Regions from separate parts of the Paenibacillus sp. FSL R7-0048 genome, predicted to be linked through region 1. Evidence: riboswitches for the same ligand, from Rfam matches in the RefSeq annotation. Region 1 holds a riboswitch; each other region holds the start of a gene.
What was found. Region 1 has a riboswitch for thiamine pyrophosphate ahead of thiC (phosphomethylpyrimidine synthase ThiC). Riboswitches for the same ligand answer to the same signal wherever they lie in the genome.
Positions count from the first base shown of each region.

Region 2: it holds a riboswitch for thiamine pyrophosphate, as region 1 does, so the genes downstream of both, NSQ91_RS09930 (thiamine phosphate synthase) here and thiC (phosphomethylpyrimidine synthase ThiC) in region 1, are expected to answer to the same signal.
Region 3: it holds a riboswitch for thiamine pyrophosphate, as region 1 does, so the genes downstream of both, NSQ91_RS02195 (ABC transporter substrate-binding protein) here and thiC (phosphomethylpyrimidine synthase ThiC) in region 1, are expected to answer to the same signal.

Region 1 covers NZ_JBBORF010000001.1:6,406,955-6,410,784, reverse strand. Annotated here, with positions in the region: gene NSQ91_RS28300 (beta-galactosidase) at 1-1,644, shown strand, start outside; TPP riboswitch at 1,716-1,825, shown strand; gene thiC (phosphomethylpyrimidine synthase ThiC) at 1,928-3,670, shown strand; gene NSQ91_RS28290 (phosphotransferase) at 3,756-3,830, shown strand, end outside.
Region 2 covers NZ_JBBORF010000001.1:2,284,316-2,288,145, reverse strand. Annotated here, with positions in the region: gene thiH (2-iminoacetate synthase ThiH) at 1-342, opposite strand, end outside; gene NSQ91_RS09940 (thiazole synthase) at 376-1,143, opposite strand; gene thiS (sulfur carrier protein ThiS) at 1,199-1,402, opposite strand; gene NSQ91_RS09930 (thiamine phosphate synthase) at 1,399-2,046, opposite strand; TPP riboswitch at 2,160-2,261, opposite strand; gene NSQ91_RS09925 (SDR family oxidoreductase) at 2,349-3,221, opposite strand; gene NSQ91_RS09920 (GDSL-type esterase/lipase family protein) at 3,459-3,830, opposite strand, start outside.
Region 3 covers NZ_JBBORF010000001.1:497,984-501,813, forward strand. Annotated here, with positions in the region: gene NSQ91_RS02180 (ABC transporter ATP-binding protein) at 1-403, opposite strand, end outside; gene NSQ91_RS02185 (ABC transporter permease) at 438-1,199, opposite strand; gene NSQ91_RS02190 (thiamine-binding protein) at 1,196-1,489, opposite strand; gene NSQ91_RS02195 (ABC transporter substrate-binding protein) at 1,568-2,617, opposite strand; TPP riboswitch at 2,779-2,889, opposite strand; gene NSQ91_RS02200 (hypothetical protein) at 3,048-3,830, opposite strand, start outside.

The sequences.
Region 1 (3,830 bases):
TACGGCAATCATCCGGGTGTAGTTGGCTGGCAAATTGATAATGAGCTCAACTGTGAGATCAGTGAATTTTATTCGGAGAGTGACCATAAGGCTTTCCGGGAATGGCTACAGCAGAAATATGTTACACTTGAGCATTTGAACGAGGCTTGGGGAACTGTTTTTTGGAATCAAAGCTATAGTGACTGGTCTCAGGTCTATCTTCCACGTCCGACTCCAGTACCGAAGCAACCCAATCCTCATCAGGCATTGGATGAAAAACGGTTTATTTCGGACAATACAATTTCTTTTGCCAAAAACCAAGCGGATATCATCCGTAAACTTGCCCCTAAGCAGTGGGTAACCACGAACGGTCTGTTCGGGCATCTCGATAGCCATGAAATGACGGATGAACTGTTGGATTTCTTCAGCTATGATTCCTATCCTCAGTTCTCTACTATTTTTTATGACCCGAATGAGCGGAATCCGCTGAATGATAGAGGCTGGGGACTGTCGTTATCTGTTGTTCGTTCGATATCCCCGAATTTCTGCATTATGGAGCAGCAGTCGGGCCCGGGTGGCTGGGTGAACCGGATGGATATGCCTTCTCCAAAGCCCGGGCAGATGCGGTTATGGACTTATCAGTCGATCGCTCATGGAGCAGATATGGTGTTATATTTCCGCTGGCGGACAGCTACGATGGGCAATGAAATTTATTGGCATGGAATCAATGACTATCATAATCAGCCTAACCGGAGAGTGCGGGAAGCGGGGCAGATCGGTCAGGAGCTGGCAGCAGCAGGTCATGCGTTTGTCGGTACTCGTAATCAGGCTAACATTGCTATTGTTCGTGATTATGACAATGAGTGGGATGGAGAATACGATGTTTGGCATGGCCCGTTTATGTGGAAGAGCAATAAGGAGTGGTACAAGGCGCTTCAGCGGAAGCATATCCCGAATGAAGTACTCTATTTACGCAAAAAAACAACGCTGGAGGAGCTTGCAAGGTACGACGTGCTTATCTATCCTCACCCAGCGATTATGACAGATGAGACAGCAGCACTGCTGGATGAATATGTTCAGCAAGGCGGCAAACTGATCTTCGGCTGTAGAACCGGCTATAAGGATGAGCGCGGTCAATGTTATATGCGTCCTTTCCCAGGTGCTGCTAAGGATCTATGCGGGATCACAGTTGAAGAATTCACAATGGTTAAGGGCAGTCGTCAGCCAACAACAATTAGCTGGTCGGGCGTGACTGAAGTCGTTACAGGAGCAGATGACTTTAATGATATTCTCAAAATAGAGGAAGCTTCGGTTGAAGTGATGGCGGTTTACGCCTCTGATTATTATGCGGGAAAACCGGCGGTAACTAGAAATCGTCGCGGCAAGGGTGAGGTTTGGTATTACGGAGCCGTATTTAATGAACAGGCAGCGGCTGAGATCATAAATTTAATTGATCTACAATCGCCAGCAGATTGGCTGGAGCTCCCAGAAGAGGTAGAACTGCAAGTCCGTACCGGAGCTTCTTCCAGTTATGCTTTTTTGCTTAATTATAGTGAGACTCCTGTCACGATCCATCTTCATGAGACCAAAACAGATTTACTGAGCGGCACAACATTGTCGGGCGAGGTTCTTCTGGAAGGATTTGGGGTATTGGTGTTAAACTAACGTATACATTGATCTCACATTTGAGTAGATTTGGATAATTCTCTCTTTTCGGTTATACTTTGAAGTAGCAATTATATAGTCACGGGAGCTTGGTGGAACCAGGCTGAGAGGATAGTTATAACTATCGACCGTCAAACCTGATCTGGATAATGCCAGCGGAGGAAATGGAGCTCTATTTCTATTTGTCTACTCTAAGGCCGCATCTTATACAGATGTGGCCTTTTCTATGTGTGGGGAGTAGACCGTCTCCGCTTGATCAAATCACCTTATAGGAGGAATTGAGATGACAAGCGAATTGAACAACGATCCAATCAATCTATCAGCTTTTCCAGCAAGTCAAAAAGTGTATGTAAAGGGTTCACGGCCTGATATTCAGGTGCCTATGCGGGAGATCTCACTTAGTCCAACTGCGGGCATAGACGGCGAAGAGGAGAATGCCCCAATTCATGTCTATGACACAAGCGGGGCTTACACGGATGCTAATATTCATACTGATATTCGTCAGGGGTTAGAGCCCAATCGTCTAAGCTGGATTGAGGAACGAGGGGATGCGGAAGCGTACGAAGGAAGAACCGTGAAGCCTGAAGATAACGGGAATGCAACGGGAAAAGCTGTGGCGGAAGTGTTTCCAGCGCTCCATAGAAAACCTTTGCGAGCGAAAAAGGGGCGTAATGTCTCTCAAATGCATTATGCACGCAAAGGGATTATTACTTCGGAAATGGAATACGTTGCGATTCGTGAGAATGTGGCACCGGAATTTGTAAGAGATGAAGTAGCCCGCGGCCGCGCCATCATTCCAGCGAATATCAATCATCCAGAGAGTGAACCAATGATTATTGGACGCAATTTTTTAGTGAAGATCAATGCCAATATAGGAAATTCCGCAGTATCCTCATCCATAGAGGAAGAGGTAGAGAAGATGAGATGGGCCACCCGCTGGGGTGCAGATAATATAATGGATCTCTCAACAGGTAAAAACATTCATACGACACGCGAGTGGATCATCCGTAATTCTCCTGTTCCTATTGGAACGGTGCCTATCTATCAAGCGTTGGAAAAAGTGAATGGGAAAGCGGAAGATTTAACGTGGGAAGTATACCGTGATACGCTCATTGAGCAAGCGGAGCAAGGGGTTGATTATTTTACCATTCATGCGGGGGTTCTGCTTCGTTATATCCCGTTGACTGCACAACGTATGACAGGCATTGTTTCAAGAGGTGGCTCCATCATGGCGGCATGGTGTCTTGCGCATCATCAAGAGAACTTTTTATATACACATTTTGAAGAGATATGTGAAATCATGAAGCTGTACGATGTTTCTTTTTCCCTAGGCGATGGATTACGTCCGGGTTCGATTGCTGATGCGAATGATGAAGCACAATTTGCCGAGTTAGAGACGTTAGGTGAATTAACAGCTATAGCTTGGAGTCATGATGTACAGGTGATGGTAGAGGGTCCAGGACATGTGCCGATGCACTTGATTAAAGAGAATATGGATAAGCAACTTGAAACTTGTAACGAAGCCCCTTTTTATACATTAGGTCCACTGACTACAGATATTGCGCCTGGTTATGATCATATTACCTCTGCTATAGGTGCAGCGATGATTGGTTGGTTCGGTACAGCTATGTTATGTTACGTAACTCCGAAGGAACATCTTGGCCTGCCTAATAAGGAAGATGTACGTATAGGGGTCATTACTTATAAAATAGCGGCTCATGCCGCAGATTTGGCGAAAGGGCATAAAGGAGCACAAGACCGGGATAATGCTCTTTCGAAAGCCCGTTTTGAATTTCGTTGGCGTGATCAATTTCATTTATCGTTAGATCCTGAGCGAGCGCTCGAATATCATGATGAGACATTGCCTGCGGAAGGCGCTAAAACAGCTCATTTCTGTTCCATGTGCGGGCCGAAATTTTGCAGTATGAAGATCTCTCATAATATCCGGAATACGACGAGAATTGAATCAGGAATGCAAGAGAAGGCGCAAGAGTTTCTCCAAGGCGGGAGCCTCATTTATAGATAACTTTTTCTGCTAAAAAGAAATATCTAAAAGAAGTCGTCATTGGCGGCTTCTTCTTTTATACTTTGAATAGATAGGAGTTGATGAAATGGAAGCGATTCGTTCAGAGGAAGCCATTTTAGAGGATTTAAGTAATAGTTTCTATCATTTTTTTGGATTGAAA
Region 2 (3,830 bases), 4.1 Mb from region 1:
CTCAGCCTCCCTGCGGACCTCCTCCAAGGACAGCTTTTTGCGCGGAAAATCATAAATGGAGCTGAAGCTGCAGTAGGTACAATGATTCACACAAAAATCCGCAAGATACATCGGTGTGAACAGCTGCATCGAATAACCAAAATGTGCACGGGTCAGTCGCTGTGCAGCCAACGCCATCTCCTCTAGCAGCGGCGTTGCTGCCGGAGAAAGCAATGCCAGCAAATCATTTTCGTTCAGCTTGTCTTTTCCAAGCGCCCGCTTAACGTCATCCTCCCGGAACTCCTTCCACAGCTGCTCATAAGGATACTGCTCCAAGCGGGCCAGTGTGTCAAAAAAGCTCATGCTAATCTTCCCTCCTTTCGTGACCTATCAAATTCAGTTCAAAAATCCAGTCAACGGTGACGAAGCAAAAGCAACTTCTTCTACAGGACCCAGTCCTGCCAAATAAGCTTTGCGGCCAGCGGATATCGCCTCGCGGAACGCTTCCGCCATGACGAGCGGATTACGTGCCGTTGCGATAGCCGTATTAAGCAGAACAGCAGCGGCCCCCATCTCCATTGCTTCCGCCGCTTCCGAGGGCTTGCCAATCCCGGCGTCTACAATAATCGGCAAATTCACTTCTTCAATAAGAATACGCACAAGCTCCTTAGTGCGCAGGCCGCGATTCGTCCCGATCGGCGCACCAAGCGGCATCACAGCAGCAGCACCGGCATCTCTCAGACGTAAAGCAGCCGAAAGGTCCGGACTCATATATGGCAATACTACAAAACCCTCCGCTGCTAAAATCTCTGTAGCTCGTATGGTCTCCAGATTATCTGGAAGCAGGTATTTCTGATCATTGATCACTTCGATCTTGACCCAGTTCCCCAGTCCCGCAGCTCTTGCAAATCTTGCAATACGGACTGCCTCTTCCGCTGTACGCGCTCCTGAGGTATTAGGCAGAAGAGTCATGTGGCCGGGAATGTGGTTCATGATATTTTCTGCTCCACCTTGCGGGTCCACTCGGCGAAGCGCTACAGTAATCACCTGAGAACCAGAGCTAGCAATCACTTCGGGGATCAGCGTATTCCGGCTATATTTTCCGGTTCCGATAAATAATCTACTGGTTAATTCGATGCCGCCAATATGTAACGGGTCATGCATGAAATTACCTCCCTTTGGTTCTTATAAATTTCTCAAAATTCTATACCGCTCCATCTCAACCCCCACCAACAAAGTGCACCAGTTCCAAACGATCATCCTCGCTCAGAGCAGTACTTTCATAATTCTCCTTACTGACAATTTCTCCATTCAGCTCAATGATCATCAGACGACCCGACCACTCAGGAAGACTGATCAAATCAGCTATAGTTTGAATACCACCAGAACACTCTGCGGATTTCCCGTTAATCAACAGCTTCATTCTGAATCACCCCCTTCGCCCATGCTGTTACCTCCAGGCCATGAATGAACCGCCATATGAATAGCTTTGGCGGCCTCATAAGGATCATCCGCTCCGCAAATACCGGACATCACAGCAACTCCTGCCGCACCTTGTCTAATGATCTGTGCCGCATTAGCGGGGCTAATTCCGCCAATAGCAATTACAGGAATAGAGCTGGTCTTCACCGTTTCTGCAAGCAGCTCTAACCCACGTGCGGGCAGCCCTAACTTGCTATCCGAGGGAAATACATGACCAAACAAGCAATAATCAGCTCCCTGCTCTGAGGCATTCGCCGCTTCTTCCGGAGAATGAACCGATCTCCCCAGCCGAAGCTGAGGTGCAATTCGCCGGGCTGTACCCGGACTCAGACTGTGCCAGGCCAACTGAACCCCCGCGGCACCAGCTGCCAAGGCTACATCTATTCGGTCGTTGATTATCAGTTTGGTAGCGGGCATACCGGCAGCCAACAGCTCCTGTGCCGCAGCGAGTAGTTCGCGTGCAGGACATTGCTTATCTCTCAGGTGAATATAATCGACCCATATCTGCACCGTGACAGCTAGTTCAACAAAATGTCTCAGCTGTAGCTTGCCGTCTGATATTAGATGGATCTCAGCTTGCAACATCACGATCTCCTCTCTCACTTCCCTGTAGGTCAGTAAAAAACAAAAAAACTGCCCCCCGTAAGGAAGGCAGTCAGAATCTGTATATAGACGGCACTACAAATAGCCCGACAACAGAAATTCGTTCTCCACTTCCCTACGCTGGTCTTAACCAGATCAGGTTCAAAGGGTCCGGAAATCCATTCCGTCTCAGCCAATCGGCACCCCTAGTGACATAAATATACAATTTTAAAATGCTAACGTGGTTTATAGTAACATATTTTTTTATTGAAATACACCCATTTATTCACATTAGCTGTTCTGATCTAACCGTTTACTACCTCGCCACCATTTACATGAATAACCTGTCCAGTCACATAACTGGAATCGTCAGAGGCCAGATATACATAGGCTGGTGCCAGCTCTTCTGGTTGTCCAGGCCGTTTCATAGGCTGTGTACCTCCAAACTCGCTAACCTGTTTTGCATCAAAGGTAGAGGGAATCAGCGGTGTCCAGATTGGACCTGGAGCAACACCGTTTACCCGTATGCCCTTCTCTGCCAGATTCGTGGACAAGGATCGTGTGAAGCTAAGAATAGCTCCTTTAGTTGATGAATAGTCCAGCAGCTGCGGGCTTCCGCGATAAGCGGTAATTGAAGTTGTATTTATAATGGTAGATCCTGCTTTTAAATGAGGCATAGCTGCTTTTGTTAAATAGAACATCGCAAATATATTCGTACGGAAAGTACGCTCAAGCTGCTCGGAAGTAATATCCTCGATCTTAGCTTGCGGATGTTGCTCTGCCGCGTTATTGATGAGAATATCAAGCTTTCCTAAGCCCTCCACCGTCTGTTTAATAAGATCCTTACAGAATTTCTCGTCACCGATATCACCTGGAATTAGGATACATTTGCGGCCTTCCTGCTCGACCTGACGTTTAGTTTCCTCTGCATCTGAGTGTTCATTAAGATATGAAATGACCACATCAGCGCCTTCTTTAGCAAAAAGCACAGCAACTGCACGCCCAATTCCGCTGTCTCCACCGGTAATTAACGCCGCCTTGTCTTGCAGTTTACCTGCTGCTTTATAATTTGCCGGCTCGTATTTGGGCAGCGGCGTCATTTCACTCTCAATCCCTGGCTGATGATGCTGCTCCTGTGGGGGTAAGGTTTTTGTAGCTTGTTTATTGTTGCCTGACATCTTCCCTATCTCCTCTCGTTAAGCAAATTGATAGTTAACTGATCGTCTTAGGATGGCACAACTATGCACGTTTATACGCTGGGTTTGTCATTTTCTTAAATCGCTTTACGAATCTTACTTACCACAATGAAAGTAGAAATAAACAACCGCGAGAGATACACTGCTGTAAGTGGAGAGGAATTCACTGCATACAAATAGACACAGCATCGCTGCTGTGCCTTGAATTGTTCACCCTGACTATTTTAGAGAAGAAACATGATTTTCTGCATTCACTTCATGTTCCAGCACCCACATAAAGTACAGAGCTTTGGCCGCTTTCTCCCGGGTCACTATAGCTTTAGGTTCTAGTTCTGTCCCATTGACCATTTCGCCTCTGGCAATCCCCACTTCAGATCTAATGAGTCCTAATTCATATGCACTTTTCACTTTTGAAATTAAATTAGGAGAAATGTCCGCTGTATCAACAAGCTGCGTCCAGGATACAAGAGGATAGTACATCGCACCTCTAGCTCCTGGCTCCAAATTTGAATCATAGCCAGGATCTCCTGGCACTACTGCTATGCCGTTATAATCAGTCATGTACTTAGGTTTATTAGCAAACTTTATTTG
Region 3 (3,830 bases), 5.9 Mb from region 1:
ACTGGCGCGCTTCCTCGCGGGCTCCATCCCGCAGTGCGCCCTTGATCTCCCCAGCAAGCAGCACATTATCCTCAATCGTACGCCAAGGAAAAAGCGCAGGCTGCTGCGGCATATAACTAATTTCACCGCGTTGACCTGTAACGGCCTTACCGTTCATGAGGATCGTGCCTGCATCGGGTTTCACAAGGCCGCCAATCATATGGAATAAGGTGCTTTTTCCGCAGCCGGAAGGACCAACGATCGAAACGAACTCTTGTTGCTCTACCTTGAGAGAGACATTATTCAGAACGTTCGTCTCACGGCGACGATGGGAAAAAGATTTGGAGATGCCGCTCACTTCAAGGGCGGGTGCCACGGTATGAGCTTCAGGAGAGCTTATGACTTCTGTTGTTCTGTGTTGCATTTGCGTCGCTTGAGACATACAGGCATCTTCCTTTCTATGAGTTACGGCGCGGCTTCCAGCGAACCAGCCATTTTTCCAGCAATGCAATAATAGCAAAGAGTACAAGACTTAAAAGTACAATAATAACAATAGCAACAAACATCCGATCCGTACGATATGCGGATTTCTGCAGAAGCATATAATAGCCAACACCTTTATCCGCGCCAATCCATTCAGCGACCACGGCGCCCATAACCGCATAAGTAGCAGATATTTTTACGCCGGAAAATAGTGCCGGGATAGAAGAGGGCAGCTCCAGCTTGGTGAAAATTTGCCACTTGCTTGCGCCAGCCATTTTCATATAATTCATCATGACCTGATCACTTTGGGCCAGACCGCCCATCGCAGCGACAGCTACCGGGAAGAAACATACTAGTGTAATCAGCACGATTTTGGGCAAAAGACCAAAGCCGAACCAGATAATGAGCAGGGGTCCGAGCGCGATGGAGGGAACATTTTGACTCAGAATAATAAGTGGATAAAAAGCCCGTCTAGCCCAAGGCAAAAGATGCAAAAGCAAAGCAACGATCAGGCCTACCCCCGTACCAATGGGAAAACCAATTAAAGTGAGCCGCAGCGTAGCCATCGTATGAGCCCAAAGACCAGAAGCGTTACTGGTGGATTCACGAGCAATATCAGCAGGACTCGGCAGAATCCAGGATTCAATATGAAATACAGATACAGATAGCTGCCATACGGTTAAAAAGAAGACGACCGCCACAAGGGGCGGCCATATTAGCTTCCAGGTCGATCTCACGGCCGATATTTCTCCGTCAATTTATCCATGCTGATTCCGTTAGGATTATGAGCGATTTTGATCTGCGAAATTACGCTTGGACTGCCTGCTTCGATCAACGCCTCCTGCATCTGACGCACAACCTCCAGCAGCTCGCTAAGCTCACCTTCCATTGTGGTTTCCAGCGGATTCACTTGATGTTTAACACCGGATTTCTGAATGACCTCAATCGCTTTATCTACGTATGGGATGGAATCCTCGTTGTTCGGAGTTTTTGGAATTACTTGAATGCTTAGTAGGGTGTTAGCCACAATAATCAATCCTCTCATTTTATAAGGTAAGTTCAAAAAGCCAACTTTGATAACGAAGTAATTCATTACAATTGTTGTTTACTCCGCCGGTAAAAAATCATTACTGAATGCACTAGCAGCATCCAGCGGTTTATCCAGCAACTTCAGATCATACATCCAGTCGCCGTAATTTTGCCAGACCTCGGTTTTTTGCTCGCCCCAGCGGGCAGCATCGTCCTTGTATTTTGGGCTAAGCCATTTTTGGCTAGCTAGGACAAGGTCGGCGTCCAGGTCAGGAACGGCCTTCGATAACATACCGGCAGCCTCTTCCGGATGATCTATGGCATATTGATAACCTTTTGATGTGGCTTTCATGAAGGCCTTCACCAGATCAGGATGATCTGCAATTTGCTTCTCACTCGTCGTCAGCACAGGCGTGTAATAATCGAGCTGCGGCGCATAATCCTTTAAGTACAGCATATCCAATGGCTCGCCACGTAACTCAGCCTCAACACCAGTCCAAGCGTAGAAAATCCAGGCGAAATCAATGTCACGTTTGATGGCGGTAAAATAATCAGCTTCACCGATACTGATCAGCTTCACCTTTTTCACATCGCCACCTTCAGGATCCATGATAGCTTTCATGGCTGCTTCTTCGGCCGGTGAGCCCCAGCCTCCGTAGGTTTTACCTTCGAAATCCTTTGGTGATTTAATATTGCGATCTACTGGAGCAGCGAATCCCGACGTATTATGCTGAATAATAGCTGCTATCGAGACAAGGGGCACGCCTTGTAGACGGGCTAGCGTTAATCCTTCTTGGGCGCTGATGCCAAAAGCGGCTTCGCCAGAGGTAACCATAGTATCAGAACCCGCTGCGCCTGGCTGAACGATTTCGACGTCCAGACCTTCTTCAGCGTAGTAACCAAGATCCTTAGCTACGTATAGACCGGTATGATTCGTGTTCGGTGTCCAGTCGAGTGCGACTTTAACTTTGGTGAGCTCTTTTGGAGCATCCGTCCCAGCCGAAGCAGTTGGATCAGTAGCATTTGCTTTGTTTCCGGCTGTATTCCCATTGTTGCTGCCGCATCCGGCAATGGCAAGAATGAGTACACAGGTGAGGCACAACGTAAGTGCTTTTTTAAGGTGCATGTCTTCTTCTCTCCTTTAAGGTTACAAGAATCCCGTCTTCACAACATGAACCGTAAAGTGTAGTATGTACGTTTTTCTACATCTTTTAGTGATCTTACAAAAAAAGCGCCCCGAGTGATCGGGACGCTGGCTTGGCGCAAGGTTAGTTAAGGTCACAGGGACCAGAACCAATTGGCGATTCCTACGCTGGCATTATCCAGATCAGGTATAAGGGTCAGTATCTTGTGGGATACAATCTCAGCCGGCCAATTCCAGCACCCCTGGTTCTATGAAGTTAACGGGTATTTCTATGTGCAATATAAGTAAGTATAAGTTTTGTACCCATACTTTATATCTTATATTTCTCGCATACGGTGTATTATAGACGGCTGTACTCGGAATGTCTAGTAGTGCACTCCTGAATTTTTCCAATCCAGTAGTTTCTTTTTTGCTAGTCTAGATCTTTATATTTTTTGCGGTGACGCCGTTTAAGCTCACTAACCAGCGCCCCTAGCGTGAGGACAACGCTGATCAGAATCCCGCTCATGATCACGAAGAGGGCAAGAAATTCAAAGGGAGAATAACCAATCATTTTACTCCATTGAATCTTTCCATCCAGATCGTCAATGACCTGATTCATGCCGTAAATCCCGCTTACTACCGTAAATACAGTAAGAATCATCAGCAGATTATCCCGTCGCTTGGATTGAAACTTATCCTGATACTGAAACAGGTCATTTAAAGTTTCTTTCACTTCCTCGAACAAAGCGTCGTTTCCGTATACTTTACGCAGCTGAAGAAATATCTCCCGGCCCTGCGACTGGGAAATCAACTCCAAGAAGTAGAACTTTGCCGAGAACTTATTAATGGAGTAGATTAGATTGTCTATTTCCTCATAATCATGATTAATCCGAAGTCGGGAGTGCATATTGGCTAGCTTTAGCAGAACGATTTTGTGGAAAATATTGAGTAAAAATCCGTAATAATATTGCCCGTACATCTGGTTGGCTAGACTAACAGCAATCTCCTGTTCAGCGCGGGTCATGCAGCAAAAGGTCTGCTCATTCATCATATAATACGTGTCTGGACCCCAGCGATTATAGGAGTGTTCATGACAATAGTTCGCAATATATGCTGGATCGCTGGCACTGGCATAGGGCTTTCCGTTCAGATCAATTCCATCAAGCTGTGAGGCACGATAGCGCAGATTTACACTAATCTCATCAGAGCTTTC